One region of the Burkholderia sp. BCC0397 genome, then DNA from elsewhere that is predicted to be linked to it. Evidence: riboswitches for the same ligand, from Rfam matches in the RefSeq annotation. Region 1 holds a riboswitch; each other region holds the start of a gene.
The links. Region 1 has a riboswitch for cobalamin ahead of HWX03_RS22700 (iron ABC transporter permease). Riboswitches for the same ligand answer to the same signal wherever they lie in the genome.

Region 2: another riboswitch for cobalamin. It lies ahead of cobW (cobalamin biosynthesis protein CobW); the one in region 1 lies ahead of HWX03_RS22700 (iron ABC transporter permease).
Region 3: another riboswitch for cobalamin. It lies ahead of HWX03_RS27080 (CbtB-domain containing protein); the one in region 1 lies ahead of HWX03_RS22700 (iron ABC transporter permease).

What each region holds. Positions count from the first base shown of each region.
Region 1 is NZ_CADFDL010000007.1:280,139-290,391, forward strand. It holds gene cobT (nicotinate-nucleotide--dimethylbenzimidazole phosphoribosyltransferase) at 1-894, opposite strand, end outside; gene HWX03_RS22695 (ABC transporter ATP-binding protein) at 956-1,774, opposite strand; gene HWX03_RS22700 (iron ABC transporter permease) at 1,771-2,769, opposite strand; cobalamin riboswitch at 2,928-3,177, opposite strand; gene HWX03_RS22705 (ATPase) at 3,332-3,682, shown strand; gene HWX03_RS22710 (cell division protein ZapA) at 3,679-3,993, shown strand; RNA gene ssrS (6S RNA) at 4,075-4,256, shown strand; gene HWX03_RS22720 (EVE domain-containing protein) at 4,368-4,829, shown strand; gene HWX03_RS22725 (SIMPL domain-containing protein) at 5,006-5,746, shown strand; gene lgt (prolipoprotein diacylglyceryl transferase) at 5,858-6,754, opposite strand; gene HWX03_RS22735 (LysR substrate-binding domain-containing protein) at 6,844-7,761, opposite strand; gene ilvD (dihydroxy-acid dehydratase) at 7,897-9,570, shown strand; gene HWX03_RS22745 (c-type cytochrome) at 9,698-10,024, shown strand; gene HWX03_RS22750 (DUF2486 family protein) at 10,170-10,253, opposite strand, start outside.
Region 2 is NZ_CADFDL010000010.1:138,794-149,046, reverse strand. It holds gene HWX03_RS26645 (TonB-dependent siderophore receptor) at 1-1,906, opposite strand, end outside; cobalamin riboswitch at 2,096-2,361, shown strand; gene cobW (cobalamin biosynthesis protein CobW) at 2,688-3,776, shown strand; gene cobN (cobaltochelatase subunit CobN) at 3,783-7,592, shown strand; gene HWX03_RS26630 (AAA family ATPase) at 7,589-8,686, shown strand; gene HWX03_RS26625 (VWA domain-containing protein) at 8,755-9,363, shown strand; gene HWX03_RS26620 (YaiI/YqxD family protein) at 9,425-9,877, shown strand; partial or broken gene HWX03_RS26615 (DUF1993 domain-containing protein) at 9,964-10,253, shown strand, end outside.
Region 3 is NZ_CADFDL010000011.1:2,122-12,374, reverse strand. It holds gene speB (agmatinase) at 1-466, shown strand, start outside; gene HWX03_RS27100 (MFS transporter) at 522-1,847, shown strand; gene metE (5-methyltetrahydropteroyltriglutamate--homocysteine S-methyltransferase) at 1,967-4,261, opposite strand; gene HWX03_RS27090 (LysR family transcriptional regulator) at 4,389-5,297, shown strand; gene HWX03_RS27085 (CbtA family protein) at 5,320-6,042, opposite strand; gene HWX03_RS27080 (CbtB-domain containing protein) at 6,056-6,265, opposite strand; cobalamin riboswitch at 6,298-6,441, opposite strand; gene HWX03_RS27075 (histidine phosphatase family protein) at 6,488-7,078, shown strand; gene HWX03_RS27070 (inorganic phosphate transporter) at 7,244-8,836, shown strand; gene HWX03_RS27065 (2OG-Fe(II) oxygenase) at 9,142-9,903, shown strand; gene HWX03_RS27060 (DHA2 family efflux MFS transporter permease subunit) at 10,161-10,253, opposite strand, start outside.

The sequences.
Region 1 (10,253 bases):
GCGCCGATGGCCGGCCTCGTGCGACGTATGCGAGAACACGCAGTAGTCGCGCACGCCGGGCGCGATGCGCTCGGCGACGAGCAGCGCGGCGGTCGCGATGAAGCCGTCGACGAGGATCGTCATCCGCTCGCTCGCGGCCGCGAGGTACGCGCCCGTCATCATCGCGATCTCGAAGCCGCCGAACGTCGCGAGCACGTCGAGTGGCGCGATCGCATGCGAGTGCTTGACGAGCGCGCGGCCGAGCACCGCGCGCTTGTGCGCGAGGCCCTGGTCGTCGAGGCCCGTGCCACGGCCGACGCATGCGTCGATCGGCACGTCGAGCAGGCGGCTCATCAGGCAGGCGGCCGACGACGTGTTCGCGATCCCCATCTCGCCGAAGCCGATCACGTTCGTGCCGAGCGACGCGTGCAGGCGGACGCGCGCCGCGCCGGCGGCCAGCGCCGTCATCGCTTCTTCACGCGTCATCGCCGGTTCCGCCGCGAAGTTGCGCGTGCCGCGCGCGACCGGCAGCGACACCAGCCGGTCCGACAGCGGCAGCGGCGACGCGACGCCCGCATCGACGATCTCGAGCGTGCTCTGCGCGACGCCCGAGAACGCGTTGATCGCCGCGCCGCCGGCCAGGAAGTTCGCGACCATCTGCGCGGTCACCGCCTGCGGATAAGGGCTGACGCCCTCGGCCGCGATTCCGTGGTCGCCCGCGAACACGATCGTCACCGGACGCTGCACGACCGGCCGCTCGGTGCGCTGGATCAGGCCGAGCTGCAGCGCGAGCGCCTCGAGCTGGCCGAGGCTGCCGGGCGGCTTGGTCTTGTGGTCGATCACATGCTGCAGGCGCTTGCGCAATGCGTCGTCGAGCGGCGCGATCGCGGGCGGGAAATGAGTCGAAGTGGTCATCGAGGAGCCGTGTCGTGCGCGCGGCATGCGCCGCGCATCGGAAAAATCGGAACAGGAAGGGTCATTGTCGCGCAGGCCATGCCGGCAGCAGCGCATCGCGGCCGTTCTCGCGGATCAGCACGAGCGGATAGCCGAACGCGTCGCTCGCGCGCTCGGGCGTCAGCACGTCGTGCACGGGGCCGGCCCACGCATGGCCGCGGCCGTCGAGCAACAGCGCATGCGTCGCGAAACGCCGCGCGAGGTTCAGGTCGTGACACGAAAACATCACCGTGCGCGGGCCTGCCGCGAGCCACTCGGCCAGCGCGGTCAGGCAGTCGATCTGGTGATGCAGGTCGAGATGCGCGAGCGGTTCGTCGAGCAGCATCAGCGGCGCGTCCTGGCACAGCGTCGCGGCCAGCGCGACGCGCTGCCGCTCGCCGCCCGACAGCGACATCACGTCGCGCGACGCGAGCGCGGTCAGGTCGAACGTCGCGAGCGCGTCGCGCGCGGCCGTGCGGTCGCCGTCGCGCTCCCAGCCCCAGCCGCCGAGATACGGAAAGCGGTTCAGCAGCACCGTGTCGAACACGGTCGCGCTGAACGCATCGTGCAATTGCTGCGGCATCAGCGCGCGGCGCTGCGCGAGTTGCTCGGGGCGCCACGCGGCAAGCGGCCGGCCATCGATCTCGACGTGTCCGCCGGCCGGCGGCTGCAATCCCGCGAGCGTGGCGAGCAGCGTCGTCTTGCCCGCGCCGTTCGGGCCGGCGACGCACCAGATCTCGCCGGGGCGGAACGCCTGCGTGAAGCGGTCGAGCAGCGTGCGCGCGCCGGCCTTCAGCGTCAGATCGACGGCCATGTAGTGCATGTCGCCGGCAGCGGCGTGCGGTGCGGCGGTGCCCGTCATCGCATCGGCCTCCTCAGCAACATCCACAGGAACACCGGCACGCCGATCAACGCGGTCATCACGCCCACCGGCAATTGCGCGGGCGCGATCGCGGTGCGCGCGAGCAGGTCGGCCGCCATCACGCCGCCGCCGCCCGCGAGCATCGCGGCCGGCAGCAGCATCCGCTGGTCGTTGCCGAACGCGAGCCGCAACGCATGCGGCACGACGAGCCCGACGAAGCCGATCATGCCGGCCGTCGTCACGGCGGCCGCGGCGGCCAGCGACGCGACGAGATAGATCCGCACGCGCAGGCGCGCGACCGGCACGCCGAGTGCCTGTGCGGTCGCGTCGCCGCGCAGCAGCACGTTCAGTTGCGGCGCGGCCGGCAGCGCGACGCATGCGCTCAGCAACAGCGCGCCCCACGCGAACCACGGCGCCGTCGCGCCGTTCAGGTCGCCCGTCAGCCAGAAGATGATGCCGCGCAGCCGCGCGTCGGGCGCGAGCGACAGCAACAGCGTGACGAGCGCGCCCCACCCCGCCGCGATCACGACGCCGGTGAGCAGCAGCCGCGGCGATGCGTCGCGCGATTCGCCGCGCCACAGCTCGCGCCTTGCGAGACCGAGCACGAGTGCGACCGAGACGAGCGAACCGGCGAACGCCGACGCATCGACGAGCCACCATGCGCCGCCCGCGATCATCGCGACGAGCGCAAAGCCGGCCGCGCCGCCGGACACACCCAGCACGTACGGCTCCGCGAGCGGATTGCGCAGCAGCACCTGCAACAACGCGCCGGCCAGTGCGAGCAGCGCGCCGCACGCGAAACCCGCGAGCGCGCGCGGCACGCGCAGCGTCCGGACGATATCGGCAAACAGGCTATCGCCGCCGTGCGGCACGAGCGACGCAAGCGCTTGCCACGGCGACATCGGCACGCTGCCGATCGACAGCGACGCGACGAACAGCAGCGTGACCACCGCGGCCAGCGCGGCCCAGATCACGGCGGCGCGCGCGGCGCTCATGCCGCGCACGGCCGCGCGCACGACGCGCGGCGCATCCGCTTGCGGGAGCCGGCCGGGCGCGACAGGAGCGCGTGGCGGACGATTGGGGTCGGCATCGAAGAACATTCCGTGAAACATTGCGCGCCCCGCTTCCCCGCAGGCCGCGCGTCATGGAGCCCATGCGGGCTCCCCGTCTCGGCCGGTATCCGGGCTGGCGGCGGTCCGGCTCGCCTTCCCGCGCCATGACGCGCAGTGGCCCGCGCCCGCATGCGACCTGCACGCGAAACGCGCCCGAGCCGGCCTGCGTCACGCGACGCGGCCGCTTACCGTTGCGGGGGCAGCGCAGGTTGGCGCGCTCCTGGAGCCCGCACCCTGCTTCCCGTTTAACCGCGCGTCCTGCGCGCGAGCACCGAGGCGGCGCCAGTTTAGGAGCCGGTCGCACGAGCGTCAAGGAAGCGTCCGGACCCGCACGGGACGCGCTTATTCGCGGCAAGAAGCAGGGGTGTTACGACTGGAAACGTTACAGATGTCGGATTGCACGTTATTCCGCGCTAAAATGCTGGGTCTTTAGAGGACGCAGCAAATGCTCAACGAACTCGAAACTTTATCTCAAAATATTGGCCGTCTGATTTCGCTGAACAAGCGCTATCACTCGGAACGGCTCGCGCTCGAGGAGCAGGTCGCGCAATTGCGCGCGGAAGCGGACACGGTCCGCGCGGAACTCGCGCAGCTGCGCGACGAACGCAATGCGCTCGCGGCCGAGCGCGACACGCTGTCGGCGAAGATCGACGACGCCCAGGTGAAACTGAACGCGATTCTCGAAAAGCTGCCGCGCTCGAAGAGCGCGGAGCAAGCCGACAACCAGCTCGACCTGCTCGATGCGCAGGCGCGCACGGATGGCGATGACGCGGCCAGCCACGGAGAACATGCATGAGCACCAAGCAGATCGAAGTCTCGATTCTCGGTCAGCCCTATCGGCTCGCCTGTTCGGCCGAGACCGAAGCGGCACTGCTCGAAGCGGTCGCGCGCGTCGACGCCGAGATGTCGAAAATCCGCTCGAACAGCTCGGTGCGCGGCACCGATCGCATCGCTGTGATGGCGGCGCTGTCGCTTGCATCGGAATTGCTGCGGCTGCAAACGAGCGTGCGGCACGGTGAAGCATTTCCGGCGGAGGAAATCCGTCGTACAATGCACCAGATGAACGAACAGCTCGGCGCGGTGCTCGCACAGCACGAGACGCAGTAACGTTTTAATCGATACGTCGATTCCCCTTGATCTCGACGGTCAACGGTGGTCAAATTGGCGCATCGAAACACAGTTCAGTCAGCTTCCCTGCCTGGTTCGCCAAGGTCATATATTCCTTGAACCAATGCCATGTGCACGGTTGCGGAAATTTGTAGCACGGGCGCGCGCGTCACTCTGTCTGATGTACCCGAAGTGCTGCTAACTGCGACCAATTCTGAACCTCAGGTTCAGGATGCCGGCCTAGCGGCCAAGGCGGGGGCCTATCCAACGGCATCGGGCAAGTCCCGGTGCCGTTTTCTTTTTCAGGGTCTGTTTGCATGCGGAGCGCGCATGCAAACAGACGCTCACGCCTCTTTCTGCATCGATCACGATCCATGCAATACTGGCTGATGAAGTCCGAACCGGACGAAGCAAGCATCGACGATCTCGCCAACGCACCGCAGCGCTCGCTGCCGTGGACCGGCGTGCGCAACTATCAGGCGCGCAATTTCATGCGCGACACGATGAAGATCGGCGACGGCGTGCTGTTCTATCACTCGAGCTGCCCCGAGCCGGGCATCGCCGGCCTCGCCGAAGTATCGTCGACACCCTACCCCGATCCCACGCAGTTCGATCCGAAAAGCCCCTATTACGACCCGAAATCGACGCAGGAAACACCACGCTGGCTGCTCGTCGACGTGCGCTTCGTGAAGAAGTCGCCGCTCGTGCCGCTCGCCGCGCTGCGCGAGCACGACGAGCTCGCCGACATGCGCGTGCTCGCCCGCGGCAACCGGCTGTCGATCACGCCCGTCACGCGTGCGGAATGGCGATTCATCACTGAGAAGTTGATGAAGTAGGCGCGCGCCAAAGGTCAAATCCGGTCAGTACGCCTGCCGAAACGGAACTCGCGGCGCTTTCGCGCAGCCTAAGCAACCGCTGTCGGTCGATCGGGCCGGCTGTCGTTTTTTTCGCGCGGTACGCCCGCGTCGCGCACGCGTGATCCGCCTGCGCGCCCTCGCACAAGGAGCCAACAATGACCAAGAAATCCGCACTCGCGCTGTCGCTCGCCCTCGCCGCCGCCGTTCCCGTCGCGCTGACGCTCGCGTCGCCCGCCGCGCACGCCCAGGCGGCGAACCCGCACTTTCCGGAGCCGGCGGGTGTGCTGTCGCTGTCGTCGCAGGCCAGCGCCGACGTGCCGCAGGACATCATCCACATCACGCTGTTCTACGAGCAGCAGGCCAAGGATCCGGGCAGCCTCACCGCGCAGTTGAACCAGCGCGCGGACGCGGCCCTGTCGCAGGCGAAGGGCGCGTCGGGCGTCACCGCGCACACTGGCGCGTTCTCCGTGTATCCGAGCACCGATCGCGACGGGAAGATCTCCGCATGGCGCGGCCGCACCGAGGTCGCGCTCGAATCGCGCGATTTCGCCGCGGCGTCGAAGCTGGCAGGCCAGTTGTCGAACCTGATGCAGGTCGCGAACGTCGAGTTCTCGCTGTCGCCGGAAGCGCAGCGCGCGGCCGAGCAGAAGCTCACGACCGAAGCGATCAAGTCGTTCCGCGCCCGCGCGGACGAAGCCGCGAAGGCGTTCGGCTACGGCAGCTACACGATCCGCGACGTGAACGTCGGCAGCGGCCGCAACGTGCAGCCGTACCCGCGCATGATGGCGATGGCCGCGGCGCCGATGGACAGCGCGAAGATGAGCGCGCCGATCGCGGTCGAAGGCGGCAAGGCCACCGTAACGGTCACCGTCAACGGCTCCGTGCAGATGAAGTAACGCGCATCGCGCGACTGTCGGAAACGCAAAACGCCGGCCCGAGGGCCGGCGTTTTTTATGTCCATCCGGGTAGCCGATACACGCGCCGATCACGCGTACATCGATACCGCGTCATGCAGCCGCATTCGCGTTCGCCGCGCGGCGGCGATACGCCCAGACCAGCAAAGCGATACCCGCGAGGATCATCGGCAGCGACAGCCACTGCCCCATCGACAGGCCGAGCGCGAGCAGGCCGAGGAAGTCGTCGGGCTCGCGCGCGAACTCGACCGTGAAACGTGCGAGGCCATAACCGATCAGGAACAGCGCGGATATCGCGCCCATCGGCCGCGGCTTGCGCGCGAACAAGAACAGCACGAAGAACAGCGCGATCCCCTCGAGCGCGATTTCATAGAGCTGCGAAGGATGGCGCGGCAGCATCTGGTATTGCATGAACACGTCGGCGAGATGCCACTTCTCGATGAGCGCCGGATGTTTCGGCAGCCATGCCGCATCGTCGCGCATCGCGCCCGGGAACAGCATCGCCCACGGCGCCGCCGGATCGGTCACGCGGCCCCACAGTTCGCCGTTGATGAAGTTGCCGAGCCGGCCGGCTGCAAGCCCCGTCGGCACCATCGGCGCGACGAAATCGGTGACCTGCAGCCAGTGCCGCTTGCGCTGCCACGCGAACAGCATCATCGCGAGCGTCACGCCGAGAAAACCGCCGTGAAACGACATGCCGCCTTCCCACACCTTGAACACGTCGAGCGGATGCGAGAAGTAGAAATCGGCCTTGTAGAACAGCACATAGCCGAGCCGGCCGCCGAGCACGGTGCCGAGCACGCCGTAGAACATCATGTCGTCGATGTCCTTCGCGGTCCAGCCCTGCGCCGCGACATGCGGCAGCTTCAGGCGGATCCGGCCGACGACGATCGCCGCGATGAAGCCGACGAGATACATGAGGCCGTACCAGCGCACGGCCAGCGGCCCGAGATGGATCGCAACGGGGTCGAAATTCGGGTGAATGATCATGGGTTAGCGAAGAAGTTTTCGAATACGGTACGGCCGTCGCACGCGCGCAGCACCGCGCGTTGGACGGTGCCCGCGCGCCATCGTTCACGTCACGCGGCAAGCCCCTGCGCACGCACGACATCGATGAACCCGGCGAGCACGGGGCTCACGTCACCGGTGCGCCACACGAGGCCCGTCTCGACGACCGGTGCGTGACCAGCGAGCGGCCGGTAGACCACGCCGGTGCGCCGCAGGTTACGCAGCGATTGCGGCACCAGTGCGACGCCCATGCCGGCCGACACGAGGCTGACGATCGTCTGCATCTGGATCGCCTCCTGGCCGATGCGCGGAGTTTCCCCCGCCGCGCCGTAGCAGCCCGTAATGATGTCATAAAAGCCGGGCGCCAAACGGCGCGGAAAGATCACGAGCGGCAACGCGGCGATATCGGCGAGCTGTACGGGCTCGTCCTCGGGCGCATCGGGCGCCGCGCCCGCGGGCATCGCGACCACCAGCGGCTCGCGCACGACGGGCAGGTACGACAGCCCGGCCGCGTGACGCGGCGGCACGGGCGGAATCACGAGCCCCGCATCGATGCGGCCCGCGACGAGTTCGTCGATCTGCACGTCGCTCGTCGCTTCCGCGAGCTGCAGCAGCACCTGCGGATAGCGCGCGCCGAACGCGCGCAGCAACGACGGCAGCAACCCGTAATCGGCGGTCGACACGAATGCGAGCGACAGCGAGCCGGCTTCGCCGCGCGCGAGCCGCCGCGCCAGCGGCGGCAGCGCATCGGCCGACGCCAGCAGCCGACGCACGTCGGGCAGCAGCGCCGCGCCGACCGCCGTCAGCGCCACCGAGCGCTTGGTGCGCACGAACAGCGCGACGCCCAGCGTGTCTTCGAGCGCGCGGATCGCCTGCGACAGCGGCGGCTGCGTCATCGACAGGCGCTCGGCCGCGCGGCCGAAATGGCGCTCGTCGGCGACGGTCGCGAAATAGCGCCACTGGCGCAGGTCGGGGATCGGATCGGCCATGTTCAACTCATTCGCAAAACGACTTAATAGGCGACAAATAATATATTGGACATCCCAATCGGGAAACTCCATGCTTGTTCGATCCGAACCGGCGTGCCCCTCACGAGCGACGCCCCCACAACGATGGAGTCCCCCATGCCGTACAACCGTCGCTCGAAGCACATCACGCAAGGCGTGGCCCGTTCGCCGAACCGCTCGATGTATTACGCCCTCGGCTACCAGAAGGACGATTTCGACAAGCCGATGGTCGGCATCGCGAACGGCCATTCGACCATCACGCCGTGCAATTCCGGTTTGCAGCGCCTGTCGGACGCGGCCGTCGACGCCGTCAAGGCGGCCGGCGCGAACCCGCAGATCTTCGGCACGCCGACGATTTCGGACGGCATGTCGATGGGCACCGAAGGGATGAAGTACTCGCTCGTGTCGCGCGAAGTGATCGCCGATTGCATCGAGACCTGCGTGCAGGGCCAGTGGATGGACGGCGTGGTGGTGGTCGGCGGCTGCGACAAGAACATGCCCGGCGGCATGATCGCGCTCGCGCGCCTGAACGTGCCCGGCATCTACGTGTACGGCGGCACGATCCGCCCCGGCAACTGGAAAGGCCGCGACCTGACGATCGTGTCGTCGTTCGAGGCCGTCGGCGAATTCACCGCGGGCCGGATGTCGCAGGAGGATTTCGAAGGCGTCGAGAAAAACGCGTGTCCGACGTCGGGTTCGTGTGGCGGCATGTACACCGCGAACACGATGAGTTCGTCGTTCGAGGCGCTCGGGATGTCGCTGCTGTATTCGTCGACGATGGCGAACCCCGACCAGGAGAAAGTCGAGTCGGCCGCCGAATCGGCGCGCGTGCTGGTCGAGGCCGTGAAGCGCGACCTGAAGCCGCGCGACATCATCACGAAGGAATCGATCGAGAACGCGGTGTCGGTGATCATGGCCACCGGCGGCTCGACCAACGCGGTGCTGCACTATCTCGCGATCGCGCACGCGGCCGAGGTCGACTGGACGATCGACGACTTCGAGCGCATCCGCAAGCGCGTGCCGGTGATCTGCGACCTGAAGCCGTCGGGACAGTACGTCGCGACCGACCTGCACCGGGCCGGCGGGATTCCGCAGGTGCTGAAGATCCTGCTCGATGCGGGGCTGCTGCACGGCGACTGCATGACGATCACCGGCCGCACGATCGCCGACGAGCTGAAGGACGTGCCGAGTATGCCGCGCGCGGACCAGGACGTGATCTTCCCGATCGACCGCGCACTGTACAAGGAAGGCCACCTCGCGATCCTGAAGGGCAATCTCGCGGAAGACGGCGCGGTCGCGAAGATCACCGGCCTGAAGAACCCGGTGATCACGGGCCCGGCGCGCGTGTTCGACGACGAGCAGAGCGCGATGGACGCGATCCTCGGCGACCGGATCCGCGCGGGCGACATCCTCGTGCTGCGCTACCTCGGCCCGCAGGGCGGCCCCGGCATGCCGGAAATGCTCGCGCCGACTTCCGCGATCATCGGCAAGGGGCTCGGCGAATCGGTCGGCTTCATCACGGACGGCCGCTTCTCGGGCGGCACCTGGGGCATGGTGGTCGGCCACGTCGCGCCGGAGGCGTTCGTCGGCGGCACGATCGCACTGGTGCAGGAAGGCGATTCGATCACGATCGACGCGCACCGGCTGCTGCTGCAGCTGAACGTCGACGACGCGGAACTCGCACACCGCCGCGCCGCGTGGCAGCAGCCCGCGCCGCGCTATACGCGTGGGGTGCTCGCGAAATTCGCGGCGCTCGTCCGACCGGCGAACCAGGGGGCGGTCACGGGGTGATGCAGAGGCACCATGGCATGCGACCCCGATAACCGGGGCCGCCGGGGGAACGCGCAAAACGTGCTTCCCCTTTGCTTCTATAATGCGCGGACCATGAAGCCGGCCGTCCCCGCCGGCGGAGAACCGCATGAAACAGACGATATTGCGCGTGCTGCTCGCCACGCTGCTGACCGGCAGCGCGGCGGCGGTGCGCGCCGACCAGGCCGACGGGCTGGCGCTGGCGCAGCGCAAGAACTGCATGGCCTGCCACGCGATCGGCAAGCCGCTGATGGGTCCGTCGTTCCGCGACATCGCCGGCAAGTACGCGGCGCGCGGCGACGCCGGCGATTATCTGGCGCAATCGATCGTGAAAGGCAGCGTCGGCGTATGGGGCGGCGTGCCGATGCCCGCCAATACGCAACTGACGAGCACCGAGGCCCACACGCTCGCCCAGTGGGTGCTGTCGGTCCGCTGAAGCGGATACCTGCGCGACGCATCCACGTGGTGTGCAGGGCGTCGCAAGAGGACGGCCCTGTACTGACCAGCGCGCCTCCCCGGCGGCTTCGCAGGCGCTTACTGAAGCTGCATCCTCTTTTTCGCCAGCGCGAACGATTAATCGTTCAGCCGGAATGACCGGCGCGACGACGGGCGATCTCTTCATCGACCGCATCGCGCACCCAGTCCATCACCTCGGTTTCCAGCGC
Region 2 (10,253 bases), on a different contig from region 1:
CGGCGTAACGCGCCCCTTCGTACACCAGCCCGAGTTCGGCGAAAAATCCGCGCAGCGGCGCATGGCTGACGAACAGGCTGCCGTTCGACCCGGACACGCCAGCCGACCGCTTGCCCGCATACTTCGGCTCGGCGTCGACTACCCGCGCGCGTTGCCAGCCGATGCCGCCGCGGACGAACCAGTCGCCCGTGAGCCGGCCGGCGACACCCAGTTCCAGGCCGCGATTGCGCTCGAGGCCGGTGAGGTCGAAAAAACCCGGCCGAACCGGGTCGGCGACGCGGCGGTTGTACAGATCGAGCTGAAACAGCGCGAGCGTCGTGCTCAGCGCGCCGCCGCGCCAGTCGCTTTTCACGCCGATCTCGTATTGGCGGTTGTATTGCGGGCCGAGATCGTTGGCGTTGCCGCGCGCGTCCGGCGTGATGCCGATCAGGTCGCCGCCGACCGGCGCGAAGCTCTTGCTGTACGACGCATACACGCTGTGCGCGCCGACCGGCGACCACACGACGCCGAGCCGCGGGCTCCATGCCGTCGTCGTGCGCCGCGAACGCAGAGCGTTCAGCACGTTGGTCGAATCGACGTCGAAACGTTCGCCGCGCAGGCCGCCGAGCAGCTTCCACGCTCGCCCGAGGTCGATGCGATCCTGCGCGAAGATTGCGTAGTCGCTGACGCGATGGCGGTTCATCGCATACGGGCGCGGCGTCGAGCCGACCGGTGCGAGACGATCCGGTCCGGTAATCGGAACCGGTGTCGCGTCGGCCTGCCAGAGCGTCGGGCTGCGTTTCTGCCAACCGTATTCGATGCCGAACAGCAGGTGATGCAAGGCCGGTCCGGTCGCGACCTTGCCGCCCAGTTCGACGCCGGTCTGCACGTTGAGATGCGTCATGTCCTGCAGGTAGCGCGCCCGTTGCACGTGCCGGTAGTCGCGCGGCTTCGTGACGTAGCTTTGCGTGACGTAGGTATTGTCGAAGGTGCTGCGCAAATCCAGCACGCCCAGCGTATGGCGCAGCTCCCAGTCGCCATCGAGCGCGTGCGTGAAGACCGAGCGCCAGTTCATGTTCTCGTCGCGGATGGTGTCGCGGCCCGCCGCGCCGAAGAAGGTTGCGCGCGGCGCGGACGGCAGCGAAAACGCGAACGGCTTGCCGGCCGCGTCGACCGCGGCGACCGGCGCCGGCATGCCGCGATCGGGCACGCGTCGGTACGTGTCGTATTCGAACTGCAGCAGCCAGCTTCGCCGCGCGTCCTGCCATTTGATCGACGGCGCGACGTACTGGCGCGTGCCGTCGACATGGTCGCGGAAGCTGCCTGCATGTTCGCGTCCGGCGTTGAGCCGCACGCTCCATGCCCTCGACAGCATCCGGTTGAGGTCGACCGTGGCGCCGAGCCGTCCATAACTTCCGGTTGCCGCCGACACATGTCCGAAGTTTTCCGGCAACGGCTGCTTGGTGATCCGGTTGATGACGCCGCCGCCGCTGCCGCGCCCGTACAGCGCCGCCGCCGGCCCCTTCAGCACTTCGACGCGTTCGATGTTGCCGAGACTGCGCACGTATTGCGCGTCGTCGCGCATGCCGTCGAGCAGCAGGTCGCCCGCGGCGGAAAAACCGCGAATGCGGAACGAATCGAAGCGCGTATCCGACGTATTGGAAACACCCGGCACGCCGGCCAGCGCGTCGGCCAGCGTGCGGCCGCCATAGGACAGCGTTTCCTCGACCGGGACGCTGTCGATGGTTTGCGGGATGTCACGCGGATCGCTCGCGGTGCGGGTCGCCGTGCTCACGCTTTCGGCGCGCGGATCGTTTGGATGGCGTCGGCTGCGCACCTCGACCGCGGGCAGTTCGTCGTCGAACTCGGCCGCCGGGGCAGGGCAGGAAGCAACGCCGGCGATCGAGCACAGCGACAGGGCCAGCACAGGAAAGCGCCGCCCGGATATCTGTCGTTTCGACATGGAAATTTAAGGATGACTGAGTGATTGCCTCACCTTGCCGTTGCGCGTTTGTTTGCGTTTTTTGTCAGGCGAAGTTTATCCCGTTTAATTGAAAACGACAATCATTCGCATTCGCCGCCGGCCGCTCGCCTTGACGCTCCCCGCACCGCCGCCTACACTCGCACGCGTTTTGGTGCTCGCGCGCGCCGCTCCGGTGCACGCAGTTAAACGGGAAACAGGGAGCCTGCCTGCGCCGCAGTCGAGCCAACCTGTGCTGCCCCCGCAACGGTAAGCGAACGCGTCGCGCGCAGCGCGATGCAGCGCCGCTTCGCCGCATGCCATGCGCATGCGGACGACCGCCACTGGATGCCGCGCGTATCCGGGAAGGCGAAGCGGCGTGTTCGTCAGCCCGGATACCGGCCTAAACGTTGGGGTTCAGCGCCGCGGGGAGGCGGCGCATCGTCCACGGCCGCAGCAGGCCCGACGCCCGGTGTTTCCCGCTGTCTCCGTCGATCTGCCCGCGCGCGAATGCGCCCGGCCGGCACGATGGACGGCAGGTGGCGCCGGCGAGGCCGCGGCAGCCGTGTTGGCATTCACGATGTCGACCGTTCGCAAGGAAGCACCATGCCCGATTCGTTGTTCCGCCCGTCCCGCGGCTGTCCGGCCGGACTGCGCGGTGACCTTCCCGCGTACCGTCCCGTGAATGGCCGCGCCGCCACCGACGCGACGATCCCGTCCTGATTCCATACTCGTCACCGGACCTACCATGACCCTACGCAAGCTTCCCGTCACGATCGTCACGGGCTTTCTCGGCAGCGGCAAGACGACGCTGATGCGCCATATCCTGCAGCACGCCGAAGGCCGCCGTATCGCGGTGATCGTCAACGAATTCGGCGAGCTCGGCATCGACGGCGAAATCCTCAAGGGCTGCGGCATCGGCTGCGAGGATGCCGACGGCGCACAGGGCGAAGCATCGGGCCAGCTGTACGAACTCGCGAACGGCTGCCTGTGCTGCACCGTGCAGGAAGAGTTCTATCCGGTGATGGAAGCGCTCGTCGAGCGCCGCGCGGACATCGATCACGTGCTGATCGAGACGTCGGGCCTCGCGCTGCCGAAGCCGCTCGTGCAGGCGTTCAACTGGCCGACGATCCGCAACAGCTTCACGGTCGACGCGGTCGTGACCGTCGTCGACGGGCCGGCCGCCGCGAGCGGCCAGTTCGCGGAGAACCCGCAGGCCGTCGACGCGCAGCGCCGCGCCGATCCGAACCTCGACCACGAATCGCCGCTGCACGAACTGTTCGCCGATCAACTGTCGTCCGCCGATCTCGTGATCGTGAACAAGGCCGACCTCGTCGGCGACGCCGAGTTCGCGCGGATCGAAACCGCGATCCGCGACGAGATCCCGCCGCAGGTGAAGATCGTGCGCGCGACGCGCGGCGAGCTCGACCTCGCGATGCTGCTCGGCCTCGAATCGGCGTCGGAGGAAACGATCCACCTGCGTCACGACCATCACGGCTCGGCCGACGACGGCGATCACGATCACCATCACGACGATTTCGACTCGGTGGTGGTGTCGGGCGACGCCGGCACGCGCGAAGCGACGATCGCCGCGTTGCAGCGCGTGGTCGAAGCGCACACGATCTATCGCGCGAAAGGCTTTGCCGCGCTGCCCGGCGCGCCGATGCGGCTCGTGATCCAGGGTGTCGGCCGCCGCTTCGACAGCTATTTCGACCGCCGCTGGCAGGACGGCGAAACGCGCGCGAGCCGCTTCGTGCTGATCGGCGAGGATCTCGACGCGGCCGCGCTGCAACGCGCGTTCGACGCCGCGTGCGCGGCCGAGCTGCAACAGGCGTAACGCACGATGCATCTGCTGCGCACCACGCCGGGCGGCTTCGTCGACGATACGCAGGGCGTCGTCCGGATCGACCAGCAGCCGGCCGACATCGTGATCCTGAGTTCGGCCGACACGACGCTGTCGCTGCTCGCGAGCGTCGTGCCGCACTTGCCCGAAGGATTCCCGAGCGTGCGGCTCGCGAACGTCACGTTCCTGCGGCAGCCGGCGTCGGTCGATTTCTATGTCGACGACGTGCTGCGTCACGCGAAGACGGTCGTGATCGATCATCTCGGCGGCGAAGCGTACTGGCCGTACGGGATCGAGCAGGCCGTGTCGCTCGCGTCGAAGCGCGGGCAGCAGCTCGCGATGTTCTCGGGCGACCTGCAGGAGGACCCGAACCTCGTCGCGAAGAGCACGGTGAAGGCCGACCTGTGCCGGCTGTGGTGGCGCTATCTGCGCGAAGGCGGCGTGCACAACGCCGACGCGCTGCTGCGCAGCATCGCGTTTCACACGCTCGGGTTCGGCGACGAGCCCGAACTGCCGCGCCCGCTGCCGGCCGCCGCGCTGTATCACCCGGCGCGCGACCGCGCGAGCGTCGACGACTGGCGGCCGCGCTGGACGCCCGGCGCGCCGGTCGTCGCGATCCTGTTCTATCGCGCGCACTGGCAGGCCGCGAACACTGCCGTGTTCGACGCGCTGGCCGACGCGCTGATCGACGAAGGACTGAATCCGCTGCCGATCGCGGTGACGTCGCTGAAAGATGCGGTGAGCCGCGAGGTCATCACGCAACTCTGCGATACGCACGACGTCGCGCTCGTGCTGAATACCACGGCGTTCGCGGCCGGTGCGATCGACAGCCCCGAGCCCGACGTGCTCGCAGGCGACGCGCCGGTGCTGCAAGTGATCCTGTCCGGCGGCAATCGCGACGCGTGGGTGGCCGACAACCAGGGCCTGCACGCACGCGACATCGCGATGCATATCGCGCTGCCCGAAGTCGACGGGCGCATCGTCACGCGCGCGGTGAGCTTCAAGGGGCTCGCGTATCGCTGCCCGCATACCGAGGTCGACGTCGTGCGCTACCAGCCGGATGCCGAGCGGATCGCGTTCGTCGCGGCGCTCGCGCGCGGCTGGTGCCGGCTGCGCACGCTGGAGAACGCCGACAAGCGCGTCGCGCTGATTCTCGCGAACTATCCGCAAAGCGAAGGGCGCATCGGCAACGGCGTCGGGCTCGACACGCCGGCCTCCGCGCTGCGCGTGCTCGCGGCGCTGCGCGACGCCGGTTATACGGTGGCCGACCTGCCGCCCGACGGCGACGCGCTGATCGCGCGGCTCACCGAAGGCGTGACCAACGACGCGGCCGTGCACGCGCTGCGACCGGCGTTCCAAAGCTTCCCGCTGGCCGACTACGCTGCGCATTTCGCGCGGCTGCCGGCGGCCGTGCGCGACGCGCTGAACGCGCGCTGGGGGCCGCCTGAAGCCGACCCGACGCTGCGGCAACAGCGTTTCACGATCGCCGGCTGGCGCGCGGGCAACGTGTTCGTCGGCATCCAGCCGTCGCGCTCGCGCGACGACAACGACTACGCGAGCTACCACGATGCGGAGCTCGTGCCGCCGCATGCGTATCTCGCGTTCTATTTCTGGCTGCGCGATGCGTATCGCGTCGACGCGGTCATCCATCTCGGCAAGCACGGCAATCTCGAATGGCTGCCCGGCAAGAGCGTCGCGCTGTCCGACGCGTGCTGGCCCGACCTGACGCTCGGGCCGCTGCCGCACCTGTATCCGTTCATCGTCAACGATCCGGGCGAGGGCAGCCAGGCGAAGCGCCGCGCACAGGCCGTGATCGTCGATCACCTGATGCCGCCGCTCACGCGCGCGGAAAACTACGGCCCGCTGCAGGATCTCGAGCGGCAGGTCGACGAATACTACGAAGCGCTGATGGTCGACGCGCGGCGCGCGAAGCTGCTGCGCAAGACGATCCTCGCGACGATCGCCGAGCATCGTCTGCACGACGAGCTGAGCGTGTCGCCACCGCGCGATGCGGGCGACGAGGACGCGCTGCTCACGCGCGTCGATGCGTGGCTGTGCGAGTTGAAGGAAGCGCAGATTCGCGACGGGCTGCACGTGTTCGGCGCGTCGCCGGTCGAGCGCCAGCGGCGCGACACGTTGCTCGCGCTTGCACGCTTTCCGGTCGGCGACGGCAAGGGCCAACGGGCCGGGCTGATCGGCGCGCTCGCGCGCGATCTCGCGCTCGGCGACGCTTTCGATCCGCTCGCGGCCGACTGGGCCGCGCCGTGGGCGGGGCCGCGGCCGGCCGTCCTGCAAGCGCTCGACGAATCGCCGTGGCGTCACGCGGGCGACACGCGCGAGCGGCTCGAACGGCTTGCGCAGCATTGGCTGAACGCCGTGTGCGGATCCGCTTCAGAAGATCCCGGCGTCGACATGCCGCCGCCCGGCGAATGGCCGCATACGCTCGCGGTGATCGAACGCGTGCGTTCGACGCTGTTGCCTGCACTCGACGCGTGCGGCGGCGAGGAAATGCGTCAGCTGCTACGCGGGCTCGACGGCCGCTTCGTGCCGCCGGGGCCGAGCGGCTCGCCGTCGCGCGGCCGTCCCGACGTGCTGCCGACCGGCCGCAACTTCTACTCGGTCGACACGCGCGCGGTGCCGACGCAGGCCGCGTGGTCGCTCGGCCTGAAATCCGCGCAGCAACTGATCGAGCGCCATCTGCAGGATCACGGCGACTATCCGCGCGCGATCGGCCTGTCGGTCTGGGGCACGGCCACGATGCGCACCGGCGGCGACGACATCGCACAGGCATTCGCGCTGATCGGCGTGCGCCCGAAATGGGCGCACGGCAGCCATCGCGTGACCGACTTCGAGATCCTGCCGATCGAGATTTTCGACCGGCCGCGCATCGACGTGACGCTGCGCGTGTCGGGTTTCTTCCGCGACGCGTTCCCGAACCTGATGCACCTGTTCGACGCGGCCGTGCAGGCCGTCGCCGCGCTCGACGAGCCCGAGGAACTGAACCCGATCCGCGCGCGCATCGAGCGCGAACGCGCGAAGTGGGTTGAGCAGGGCGTGGCGCCCGACGAAGCGCGGCGCCGCGCCGGCTGGCGCGTGTTCGGCGCGCGACCAGGCAGCTACGGCGCGGGCCTGCAGGACCTGATCGACCAGCGCCGCTGGCAAAGCGACGCCGATCTCGCGGACGCATACCGTCAATGGGGCGGCCATGCGTACGCGCAGAACAGCGCGGGCGACGCGGCGGCCGACGTGTTCGGCGAGCGGCTGGCGACGATCGACGTCGTCGTGCAGAACCAGGACAGCCGCGAGCACGACATCCTCGATTCGAACGACTACTACCAGTTCCAGGGCGGGATGACGGCGGCCGTGCGGCACCTGTCCGGGCAGCAGCCGAGCATCTACCACGGCGACCATGCGAACCCGGCCGCGCCGAAGATGCGCACGCTGCGCGAGGAAATCGCACGCGTGATCCGCTCGCGCGTCGTCAACCCGAAATGGCTCGACGGCGTGAAGCGTCACGGCTACAAGGGCGCGGCCGAGCTGGCCGCGACCGTCGACTACCTGTACGGCTATGACGCGACCGCGCGCGTGCTGTCGGACCACCAGTACGCGCTCGTCGCCGACGCGTACCTGTTCGACGACGCGACCCGCGCGTTTCTCGAACGGCACAACCCGAAGGCGCTGCACGGCATCTGCGAACGCTTCGTCGAAGCGATGCAGCGCGGGCTGTGGCAGCAGCCGGGCCATTATCGCGAGCGGATCGAAGCGATCTGGCTCGCCAGCGAACAACGCCAGGAAGGAGGACGGCGATGACCGATCCGACGACGCACCGCGCCCGCGCGGTTTTTCCGTTTGCGGCGCTCGTCGCGCAGGACACGTTGCAGCAGGCGCTGCTGCTTGCCGCGATCGACCCGTCGCTCGGCGGCGTGCTCGTCAGCGGCCCGCGCGGCACCGCCAAATCGACTGCCGCGCGCGGCCTCGCGGAGCTGCTGCCTGAAGGGCAGTTCGTCACGCTGCCGTTGTCGGCGAGCGACGAGCAGGTGACGGGCACGCTCGATCTCGCGCATGCGCTTGCCGAAAACGGCGTGCGCTTCCGGCCGGGCCTGCTGGCTCGCGCGCATCTCGGCGTGCTGTATGTCGACGAAGTGAACCTGCTCGCCGACGGGCTCGTCGATACGCTGCTCGACGTCGCCGCGAGCGGCGTGAACATCGTCGAGCGCGATGGCGTGTCGCACGCGCACGACGCGCGCTTCGTGCTGGTCGGCACGATGAATCCCGAGGAGGGCGAGCTGCGCCCGCAGTTGCTCGACCGCTTCGGGCTGATGGTCGAGCTGGAGAACTGCTTCGACGCCGCGCAGCGCGAGCGGATCGTGAAGGCGCGTCTTGCGTTCGATCTCGATCCGGATGCGTTTCGTGCGCGTCACGCGCCTGCCCAGCGGGAACTCGCGGACCGGATTCATGCGGCGCGCGCCCGGCTGCCGGCGCTGGATTTCGACGATGCGGTTCATGCGCGCGTCAGCGCGCTGTGCATCGACGCGGCCGTCGACGGGTTGCGTGCCGATCTCGTGATGCTGCGCGCCGCGCGTGCGCTGGCCGCGCTGGAACAGGCCGGCGCGGTGACGGTGTCGCATGTGGCGCGCGTGGCCGAAGCCGTGCTGCGGCACCGGCGCCATGCAGGGCCGCCGCCGTCGCACCAATCGTCACACCAGTCGTCGCAACACGATGGTGAACGCGACGATCGTCCGCCGCCGGACCCGCGCCAGCGGCCCGGCGACCGACCGAGTGAGACGGGCGACACGAAGGCCGACGCGTCGGCATCGCAGGGCGACTGGGGCTACCTGCCGCCCGAACCGGCCGGGCTGCGCGACGTGAAAAGCGTGGTGCCGCTGCCGCTAAAAAAACGCTGAGCCATCGAGCCGGCGCCGCCGCGAACGCGATTCGCGGTCCTCGATGGCAGTCAGGCGCCGCCGCGCGCGTGCCGGGCACGGTGCGCGCGGGCACGGCCGTCGCGTGGCCGGCGACGCTCGCCGCGAAACGCGGCAGCCCGCTGCATCGCGATCATCTGCGCTACGGGAAACGCGCGGGCGCGCCGCACGCGCTGCATTGCTTCGTGCTCGACTGTTCGGCGTCGATGCTGTCGCACGCGCGGCTCGCGCTCGCGAAGGGGCTGATCGTCGCGTATTTCGATCAGGCCGCGCGTGAGCGTGTCGAAACCGCGCTGATTTGCTTCGGCGGCAACGGCGCCGCGCGGCGCTTCGGCCCGGCCGTGCCGCGCTGGTGGAATGCGCGCTGGCTCGAGCCGGTCGACGGCGGCGGCGGCACGCCGCTGGCGGACGGTATCGCGGCCGCCGCGCAGCTGCTCGCCCGCGCGGCGCGGCGCGAGCCCGGCAAAACGCGCTGGCTGTGGGTGCTGTCCGACGGGCGCACGCGCGAGATGCCGGCCAAACCCGCGGCGGCCGATCACGTCGTGTTCGTCGACTTCGACGATGCGGCCGTGCGGATCGGGCAGGGCATGCGGCTCGCCGCGGCGTGGGGTGCACAGTGGCTGACGGCCGACGCGCTTCGCACGGATCTCGCCGGCTGATGGCCGGCCGGCGGTGCGCTATGATCGCCGCTTCTGCTTCTGCCCACTGGAAACCCCCGCCATGCAAGTACTGGTCGATGCCGACGCGTGTCCCGCCGTCATCAAGGACATGTTGTTTCGCGCCGCGCGTCGCGCCGAAATCTGCGTGACGCTGGTCGCGAACCAGTTTCTGCGCACGCCGCCGTCGCCGTTCATCAAGGCCGTGCAGGTGCCGGCCGGCTTCGACGTGGCCGATGCGCGCATCGTCGAGCTGGCGGAACCCGGCGATCTCGTGATCACCGCCGACATCCCGCTGGCCGCCGCCGTGCTCGACAAGGGCGCGCATGCGCTCGACCCGCGCGGCAACTGGTTCAGCCGCGAGAACATCGAGGAACGCCTGTCGACGCGCGCGATGATGGACCAGTTGCGCAGCGCCGGCATCGACACGGGCGGGCCGGCGCCGTTCAGCCCGCGCGACGGCAAGACGTTTGCATCGCAGCTCGACCGGTTCCTGGCGCGGCACGGCAAGCCGTAACGGCACCCGTCGGCGCCCGGCCAGGATGCAGGTTTGCGCCCACGCTGCTATCGTGTGGCGCGAACCCTCAGCACAGGAGCGCACGCGTGCCACCGACCCAACTTCTCGTTCCGACCTACACCCAGATGCTGCGTGCGCAGTCCGCGTGGCTCGACAAGGCCGTCGCGCACCGGCAGGCCGCGGGCGACGAACCCGACGCGGTGATGACGCTGAGGCTGGCGCCCGACATGTATCCGCTCGCCGCCCAGGTGCGCTTCTCGTGTTTCCAGGCGATGGAGCCGGTTCACCGGCTGCGCGGCGAACCGCTGCCGGCTGCATTGCTCGCGTTGCGCGAGGCGGGCTGGAACGCCGATACTCAACCCGGTTCGCCGGCCGA
Region 3 (10,253 bases), on a different contig from region 1:
CGCGCACGGCACGCCGTTCCGCCGCGCGGTCGAGGAAGGCCTGCTGCACGGCGACAAGGTCACGCAGATCGGCCTGCGCGGCACCGGCTACGCGGCCGAGGATTTCGACTGGTGCCGCGAGCAGGGCTTCCGCGTGGTCCAGGCCGAGGAATGCTGGAACAAGTCGCTCGCGCCGCTGATGGAGGAAGTGCGCGCGCGCGTCGGCGATACGCCCGTCTACATCAGCTTCGACATCGACGGCATCGATCCGGCCTACGCGCCGGGCACCGGCACGCCGGAAATCGCGGGCCTCACGGTGCCGCAGGCGCTCGAGATCATCCGCGGCGCGAAGGGGCTGAACATCGTCGGCTGCGATCTCGTCGAAGTCGCACCGCCGTACGACCCGTTCGGCACCACGGCGCTGCTCGGTGCGAACCTCGCGTACGAGCTGCTGTGCGTGCTGCCGGGCGTCGCGTACCGCGACTGATCCCGGCGCCGCCACTATTCCAAAATCAGAGGATTCCAGAGGAGCACACATAAAGATGGGGACTTCCGTCAAGCAACCGAAGCGGGCGGCGCTCGCTTCGTTCGTCGGCACCACGATCGAGTGGTACGACTTCTATAGTTACGCGACCGCCGCCGCCATCGTGTTCGGGCCGCTGTTCTTTCCCGGCGAAAACCGCTTCGTCAGCCTGCTCGCGTCGTTCGGCTCGTTCGCGGTCGGCTTCTTCGCGCGGCCGCTCGGCGGCGTGATGTTCGGCTATCTCGGCGACCGCTTCGGCCGCAAGCGTTCGCTGCTCGCGACGCTGATGCTGATGGCCGTGTCGACGGTCGCGATCGGGCTGCTGCCGACCCATGCGCAAGCCGGCGTGATCGCACCGATCCTGCTCGTGCTGATGCGCGTGCTGCAAGGCATCGCGGTCGGCGGCGAATGGGGCGGCGCGGTGCTGCTGGCCGGCGAGCATGCGCCCGAAGGCAAGCGCACGTTCTTCGCGTCGTTCGCGCAGCTCGGCAGCGCGAGCGGCCTGATCCTGTCGATGCTCGCGTTCGGCGCGATCAGCACGCTGTCGAAGGACGACATGATGAGCTGGGGCTGGCGCGTGCCGTTCCTCGCGAGTTCAGTGCTCCTGATCGTCGGCTTCGTGATCCGGGCGAGCGTATCGGAATCGCCCGAGTTCGAGGAAGTGAAGAAGAGCGGCAACATCGCGCAAAAGCCGCTGCGCGAAGCGCTCAAGTACTGGCCGCTGCTGCTGCTCGCGATCGGTGCGAACGTGTACGGTATCGCCGGCGTGTATTTCAGCAACATCTTCATGATCAGCTACGCGACCCAGTTCCTGTCGCTCGACCGGTCGATGGTGCTGCATTGCATGACGATCGTCGCGGTGCTGCAGTTCGTCGTGCAGCTCGCGGCCGCGTTCCTCGCGCAGCGCTTCGGCACCACGCGCGTGCTGCTGATCACCGGCGCCTGGGCGATGATCGTCCCGTTCGTGATGCTGCCGCTCGTGCACCTGGGCACGCCGGTGTCGATCACGGTCGGCGTCGGCCTCGCGACGCTCGCGGAATCGGGCTACTACTCGGTGGTCGCGGGCTTCGTCAGCGGCATCTTCGTCGCGCGGATCCGCTATACGGCGATCTCGATCGCTTATCAGGTGTGCGGTGCGCTCGCCGGCGGTCTCACGCCGCTCGTCGCGACGCTGATCGCGCAGAACGCGGCCCCGCAATGGTGGCCGCTCGCGATCCAGTACACGAGCGCCGCCGTGCTGTCGTCGCTGTGCGTGTGGCTGATCTCGCGCCGCGTCAGCATCGACGATGCAGGCGCGCCCGGCAAGACGAACGACGCGCTGCCGCGCGGCGCACGCACTGCGTAACGCCAGGCGCGTAGCGCAAATGCATGCATGACGAAAATCGGCCCGCTCAGCTTCTGCGGGCCGATTTTTTTCGTCGCGATCGTTGATCGCAACGGCGCCGTACAACGCTCGCTGCGTGGTTACCGCACCTGATTGCGCAGCGTCTTCGCGGCGGCGACCATGTTCGTCAGCGCCGGAATCACTTCCGCCCACTGGCGCGTCTTCAGCCCGCAATCCGGGTTCACCCACAGGCGTTCCGCCGGAATCCGCTCGGCCGCCTTCCTCATCAGCCCGACGATGTGATCCTGCGTCGGGATGTTCGGCGAATGGATGTCGTACACGCCCGGCCCGATTTCGTTCGGATACTTGAAGTGGTCGAATGCGTCGAGCAGCTCCATGTCCGAGCGCGACGTCTCGATCGTGATCACGTCCGCATCCATGTCGGCGATCGACGCGATGATGTCGTTGAACTCCGAATAGCACATGTGCGTGTGAATCTGCGTATCGTCCTGCACGCCGTTCGCGGTGATGCGGAACGACTCCACCGCCCACTTCAGGTATTCGCTCCATTGCGCGCGGCGCAGCGGCAGCCCTTCGCGCAGCGCCGCTTCGTCGATCTGGATCACGCGCACGCCGGCCTTCTCGAGATCGAGTACTTCCTCGCGGATCGCCAGCGCAAGCTGGTAGCACGATACCGAGCGCGGCTGGTCGTCACGCACGAACGACCAGTTCAGGATCGTCACGGGGCCGGTGAGCATGCCCTTCATCGGCTTGTCCGTCAGCGACTGCGCATAGGTGATCCACTCGACCGTCATCGCCTTCGGGCGACTGATGTCGCCGAACAGGATCGGCGGCTTCACGCAGCGCGAACCGTACGACTGCACCCAGCCGAACTGGCTGAATGCGTAGCCATCGAGTTGTTCGCCGAAGTATTCGACCATGTCGTTGCGCTCGGCTTCGCCATGCACGAGCACGTCGAGTTCGAGCGATTCCTGTTCGCGGACGCTGCGCTCGATCTCGGCCTGCATCGCCGTGCGATAGCCGGCTTCGTCCAGCGCGCCGGCCTTGAACCGGCTGCGCGCCTGGCGGATGTCGGCGGTCTGCGGGAACGAGCCGATCGTCGTCGTCGGGAACGCCGGCAGGTTCAGGCGCGCCGACTGCTTCGACGCACGCTGCGTATAGGGGCTTGCGCGATTGCCGAGCCGCGCGTCGATGCGCTCGATCGCGGCCTTCACCGCCGGGTTGTTCACGCGCGGCGAGCGGCGGCGCGAATCGATCGCGGCGGCATTCGCGGCGAGCGCGTCGGCCACCTTGTCGCGGCCTTCGTTCAGTGCGGTCGCGAGCACCGTCAGCTCGTCGAGCTTCTGCAGCGCGAACGCGAGCCACGAGCGGATTTCGGCATCGAGCTTCTCCTCGCTCGCGAGATCGACCGGCACGTGCAGCAGCGAGCACGACGGCGCGAGCCACAGCCGGTCGCCCAATTGCTTCGCGAGCGGCTCGAGCCAGTCGAGCGTCGCGTTCAGGTCCGTTTTCCAGATGTTGCGGCCGTTGATCGCGCCGACCGACAGCACGCGCTCGGCCGGCAGCTCACGCACCAGTGCGTCGACTTCGTCGCGTGCGTTGATTGCATCGACGTGCAGACCGTCGACCGGCAGCGACGCCGTGAGTGTCAGGTTGTCCTGAAGCTGGCCGAAGTACGTGGCGAGCAGCAGCTTGATGCGGCGCGTTTCCAGCGCCGCATACGCGGTGCGGAACGCCTGGCGCCATTCGGCATCGAGCTCGGTGACGAGAATCGGCTCGTCGATCTGCACCCATTCGACGCCCTGCGCGGTCAGCGTATCGAGCAGCGCACCGTACACCGGCAGCAGCTTCGGCAACAGCGCGAGGCGATCGGAATCGTCCTTCGCCTTGCCGAGCCACAGGTACGTGACGGGGCCGAGAATCACCGGCTTCGCGTGCACGCCCTGCGCGTTCGCTTCGGCCAGTTGCTGCAGCAGGCGCGACGGATCGAGCGAGAAGTTCGTGTCCGCATGGAACTCCGGCACGATGTAGTGGTAGTTCGTATCGAACCACTTCGTCATTTCGCCGGCCGCGACCCCGCCGCAGCACGCGGCGTGCTCCTGCGCCGACTGAGCCGAACGGCCGCGCGCGACGCGGAAATAGTTGTCGAGCGCATCGCCGTGGAAATCCTGCACGCGCTTCGGCAGGTTGCCGAGCGTGAAGCTCATGTCGAGCACCTGGTCGTAGAACGCGAAGTCGCCGATCGGCGCGAGATCGAGATCGCGCTGGTCGTGCCAGTGACGCCGGCGCAGCTCGGCGCCGAGCGCCTTCAGTTCGTCGCGCGACGATTCGCCCTTCCAGTAGCGTTCGAGACCGAACTTGAGTTCGCGCTGCGCGCCGATGCGCGGAAAACCGAGGTTGTGTGTCGTGACCATGAAGCTGCCGTCCAGAAGAAATAGTAGATCCGGCAGCCATCATAGGGATTTCATCCCATGAAATAAAATGGCATTATTTCATTCATCCATTAACATTTTTCATGCATTCGCTGCATGAGCACGATCCATGCTGGAACGATTCCATCTCGTCGTCATTCGTGAGGTCGAGCGCCAGGGCTCGCTGACCGCGGCGGCCAATGCGCTGCACCTCACGCAGTCGGCGCTCAGCCATACCGTCAGGAAAATCGAGCAGCAGCTCGGCACGCCGATCTGGGATCGGGAAGGCCGCGGCCTGCGGCTCACGCAGGGTGGGCAGTATCTGCTGAAGCTGGCGAACCGGCTGCTGCCGCAGTTCGAGCTCGCCGAGGAACGGATGAAGCAGTACGCGAAGGGCGAGCGCGGCACGCTGCGCATCGGGATGGAGTGCCACCCGTGCTACCAGTGGCTGCTGAAGGTCGTGTCACCCTACCTGTCGTGCTGGCCCGACGTCGACGTGGACGTGAAGCAGCGCTTCCAGTTCGGCGGCATCGGCGCACTGTTCGGTTACGACATCGACGTGCTCGTGACGCCCGATCCGCTGAACAAGCCGGGGCTGCGCTTCGATCCCGTGTTCGACTACGAACAGGTGCTGGTGGTCGCGGATGCGCACCGGTTCGCGAATGTCGACTACGTGAGCCCCGAGCAACTGACCGACGAGATCCTGATCACGTACCCGGTCGAAACCGACCGGCTCGACATCTACAACCAGTTCCTGACGCCGGCCGGCATCGTGCCGAGGCGGCACAAGTCGATCGAGACGACCGACATCATGTTGCAGATGGTCGCGAGCGGGCGCGGCGTGGCCGCGCTGCCGCGGTGGCTCGCCGACGAGTACGCGGACCGGATGCCGGTCGTGCCGGTCAAGCTCGGCAAGAAGGGCATCGCGAAGCAGATCTTCCTCGGCATCCGCGAAGCGGACGCCTCGATCGACTATCTGGCCGCATTCGTCGCGCTGGCGCGCGAATCGACGTGGAGCGCACCGCGCATGCTGCGCTAGGCGCGCCCGGCTGCCCCGCGCGTCAGGCGGCGCGCATGCCGGCGCGTTCGCCGCGCTCGACCCACGCGCCGAACAGCAGGCCGATCGTCGTCCACATGATCACCTGCATGCCGATGGCCGCCACCCGGAACTTCCACAGCAAGGCCGCCGGGAAATCGGCCGGCAGCTCGCTGACCGACGGCAGCCCGATCTGCACGGCCGCAATGATCGCGACGAACACGAGCCCGGCGACGATCGACGCGTTCCACTGGCCGAGCTTCGCCAGCAGATGGCGGCGCACGCCGACCGAGAACACCATCGTCGCGACCGAGATCGCGATCATCAGGAAGAACAGGCCGGTGCGATAGCCGATCGTGTCGGGGTCGCCGACCGACGGCGGATTGGCCGGGTACTTGAGGTTCGGCACGATCACGAGCGCGACGAACGCCGCCAGCGCCAGCCACGCGGCCAGCGGCCGTGCCGGCAGGCGGCTGCCGCGTCCGTACGCGTACGCGAAGACCAATGAGAACAGCCCGCCGAATGCCGCGCCGTAGGTCACGACGCCCGTCAGCAGCCCGAGGCCGGCCTGCGTGTGGCGGCTGACCAGTTCGGGCTCTGGTGCTTCGCCTTGGGCGGCGGCGGTTTTTTCTTCGAAGGAGATCGCCTGATCGACTTGCGGTTCGCCGACGATTCTCGCGAAACCGAATGTGAGGAGGCCTGCGGCGATGCCTGCAAGCATCCCGCGCATGAGCAGCTTTCCGACCATCGTAGGCTCCGCGTCAGTGGCAGGGAAAGCCGAGCAGATGGCGGCCGTCGTGGACGAATTCGTGCACGTACATGCCCGGCACGAGCGACGTCGCGCCCTGTTCCGCACCGACGAAATAGAGTGCGAGCAGCAGGATCAGGCCGACGAACACGGCCCACGGCAACAGCTCACGGACGGGGATGGGTGCCGGCACGACCGCCGGCTTCAGCACTGCTTCGCTCATGGATGCACCTCAGGGGAATCGCGCCCCGACAAATGATGGATGGGTACGAAGGCAGGTCTGGCTTCCGGGATCATCGATTCCCCGGTTACAGTGGCGCGGCCGCGCCGGAATTGCACCGGCTTCCACACTTCGTATCGGGCGAATTGTACGCGCGAACGTTCGCGTATTGAAGCGATGCCACATGGGCATGCGCGCCCCGCTCCGGATCATCCGACAACCGACATGAACCTGCATGCCTCGCTGCGCCTGATCGCGCACGCATCGACCCGCGCCATGCGCAGCGGCACGTTTCCCGACGACGATCCGCTCGACGCACACGGGCTCGCCGAAGCCGCTGCGCTGCGCGGCCGCTGGACGGGCGTTGCCGGCTCGCTCGTGCTGTGCAGCCCGGCACGTTGCGCAAGGCAGACCGCCGACGCACTCGGGCTGCACGCCGACATCGACGACGCGCTGCGCGACATCGATTACGGCAATTGGCGCGGCAAGCGGCTGCACGATCTCGCGCGCGACCTGCCTGACGAACTGGCCGCGTGGATCGGCACGCCGTCCGCGTCGCCGCATCGCGGCGAATCGTTCGACGCCGCCGCGCATCGGGTCGGCGCATGGTTGAGCGCGCTGCCGCCCGATCGCGACGTCGTCGCGATCACGCATGCGCCGATCGTCCGCGCGGCCATCGCGCATGTGCGGCGGATGGATCTCAGCGCGGCCATGCGTCTCGACGTGGCACCACTGTCGTGCACGACGTTCGTCGCGTCGCCGGCCGGCTGGACGCTGGCCGCGACGGACGATGACCTGCGCGATACCCACGCGTAAGCCGCTGTCGTGTTCACTATGTGAGCGAACGATGCGCCCCGACGCTTCGCATGCCGCCGCTCGCCTTACATCCCTGTAAGACACACCGTTCGTCGTCCCGACTGTCATCAAACTGACTGCTAGCCGCAGCTAGGATCGGACGAGGCTCCCCTACGAGATGTCGTCATGAATCAACCTGCTTCGTCCGCCCCGAACAATCCTGGCTCCATCGCACGCACCAGGCAGATCGGCTATGCCATGTTCCTGCTGGTGCTCGTGCTTGGTGCCGTCTATATCGCCACGCACCTGGTCGACGATCTGTCACCGGTCCGCGAAGGGTCGCTGTTCCCGTATCTGCTGCTCGGCGCCGCCCTGCTGATCGCACTCGGCTTCGAATTCGTCAACGGCTTCCACGACACCGCGAATGCGGTCGCGACCGTGATCTATACGCACTCGCTGACGCCGAACGTCGCGGTGATCTGGTCGGGCATGTGGAACTTCCTCGGCGTGATGGTCTCGAGCGGTGCCGTCGCGTTCGGCATCCTGCAGTTGCTGCCGGTCGAGCTGATCCTGCAGGTCGGCAGCGGCTCGGGCTTCGCGATGGTGTTCGCGCTGCTGATCGCCGCGATCGTCTGGAACCTCGCGACCTGGTATTTCGGGCTGCCGTCGTCGAGCTCGCATACGCTGATCGGGTCGATCATCGGCGTCGGGCTGATGAACCAGCTGATGCACGGGCCGTCCGGCACGAGCGGCGTCGACTGGGGCCAGGCGCTCGGCGTCGGCAAATCGCTGCTGCTCTCGCCGATCGTCGGCTTCCTGTGTGCGTCGCTGCTGCTGCTCGCGCTGAAGGCGCTCGTGCGGATTCCGGAGCTGTACAAGGAACCGCCGAAGGACCAGCCGCCGCCGTTCTGGATTCGCTGCCTGCTGATCCTCACCTGCACCGGCGTGTCGTTCGCGCACGGGTCGAACGACGGGCAGAAAGGGATGGGCCTCATCATGCTGATCCTGATCGGCACGGTGCCGACCGCGTATGCGCTGAACAAGGCCGTCACGCCCGCCGAATCGCAGACCTTCGTGGCGGTCGCGAACCAGGCGGCTGCGACGTTCGGGAAGTACACGAACGGTGTCGCGCCGTCCGCGAACCCGCGCACCGATGTCGAACACTACGTGCAGCATCGTGAACTGACGCCCGCCGTGCTGCCGGCCGTCGCGCAGTTGTCCACGTCGCTCGCGACCGCCGTCGGTACGTCGGGCTCGATGGCGGCCGTACCGCAGCGCGACGTCGACAACGTGCGCAACACGATGTATCTGGTCTCCGAAGCGATTCGCCTGATCGAGAAGTCGGGCCAGCCCGCGTTCGCCGCCGACGACAAGCTCGCGATCGACAACTATCGCAAGCAACTCGACCACGCGACCAAGTTCATTCCGACGTGGGTGAAGGTCGCCGTCGCGATCGCGCTGGGCCTCGGCACGATGGTCGGCTGGAAGCGGATCGTCGTGACCGTCGGCGAAAAAATCGGCAAGCAGCATTTGACGTACGGACAGGGCGCATCGGCCGAACTCGTCGCGATGCTGACGATCGGCGCCGCCGACATGTACGGGCTGCCCGTGTCGACGACTCACGTGCTGTCGTCGGGTGTCGCGGGCACGATGGCGGCGAACGGCTCCGGGCTGCAATGGAGCACGGTGCGCAGCCTCGTCCTCGCGTGGGTGCTGACGCTGCCGGCGTCGATCGCGCTGGCGGCAGGGCTTTACTGGTTGTTCCGGTCGCTGGCCTGATCGTGGACGCGGCGGGTGGCGGGCGATAGCCGGCCATCCGCCGCGGTGGGTTGGATGTGGCGCTTCTCTGCTTCTCTGCTTCTCTGCTTCTCTGCTTCTCTGCTTCTCCGTCTCTCCGTCTCTCCGCTTCTCCGCTCCGGCACGTCGCCACATTCAGTGTGTCGATGCCGTGCCTGCAACGTTTCCTCGTCCGAATTAAAGCGCAAGATCTGGAGCGTACCGACGCACAAACGCCGCTAGACTGGGTTCATCAACTTTCATCGTGAATTCGACCGTGCGCGCCCGCACACGGCGCCACACTGCCGATGCCCCGAGGTACGCCCGTGAACATTGCCGATCTGCAACCTGCCGTCGAATCGCTGGACATCGCGCAACGCGTCGACACCCTCGACTGGCCGAGCGTCGATGCCGAGCTCGGTCGCTACGGATGCGCGCGCGTGCCGGGCCTGATGTCGGCAAGCGAGTGCGATGCACTCGCGTCGCTCTATCCGCGCGATGCGCTCTATCGTTCACGTGTCGTAATGGCGCGGCACGGCTTTGGCCGCGGCGAGTACAAGTATTTCGCGTATCCACTGCCAGCGGTCATCGCCGAGCTGCGCGCGACGATCTACCCGCATCTCGCGCCGATCGCGAATCGCTGGAACCAGGCGCTCGGGATCGACGTCCGCTATCCGAAAGACCATGCGACGTTCCTCGATCGCTGCCACGCGGCAGGACAAACTCGACCGACGCCGCTGATCCTGCAATACGGCGCCGACGACTACAACTGTCTCCACCAGGACCTGTATGGCGAGCACGTGTTTCCGCTGCAGGTCGCGATCCTGCTGTCGGCGCCGGGTCGCGATTTCAGTGGTGGGGAATTCGTGCTGACGGAACAGCGACCACGCATGCAGTCGCGTGCGGAAGTGGTGCCGCTGACGCAAGGTGATGCAGTGATCTTCGCGGTACACGGCCGGCCCGTGCAGGGAACCCGCGGCGTCTATCGCGTCAACCTGCGCCACGGCGTGAGCCGAATCCGAAGCGGCCATCGCCACACGGTCGGCATCATCTTCCATGACGCGCAGTAGCGGGAATAGGGACAACTGCGCTGCTGCCGTGCCGCTTGTCGCGCATCGCATTCATGCTCGTCCCGGCACCACACGTCATCGTTCGGAGAGCGTTCCGACCAAGCATGGCCGGCCAGAAGGTCGCTCGCCCGCGGTGACTGGAAACCGTTTGCGCTGACCGTCAGGCAATCGCGGCCGCAACGAATCAGCGCTTCCGGTGAGCACCGCAAAACATGCGCACTCACCTGTCGCCTCGCCAATACGATTTGCAGTCCGGCCTATCCTCGCGCCACGTTGGCCCGCAGCCGATCGCCGGCATCGGAAGCCAGCCGTGCGTAGCCCGGCAACGTCAGCAACGCGAGCACGCCCGC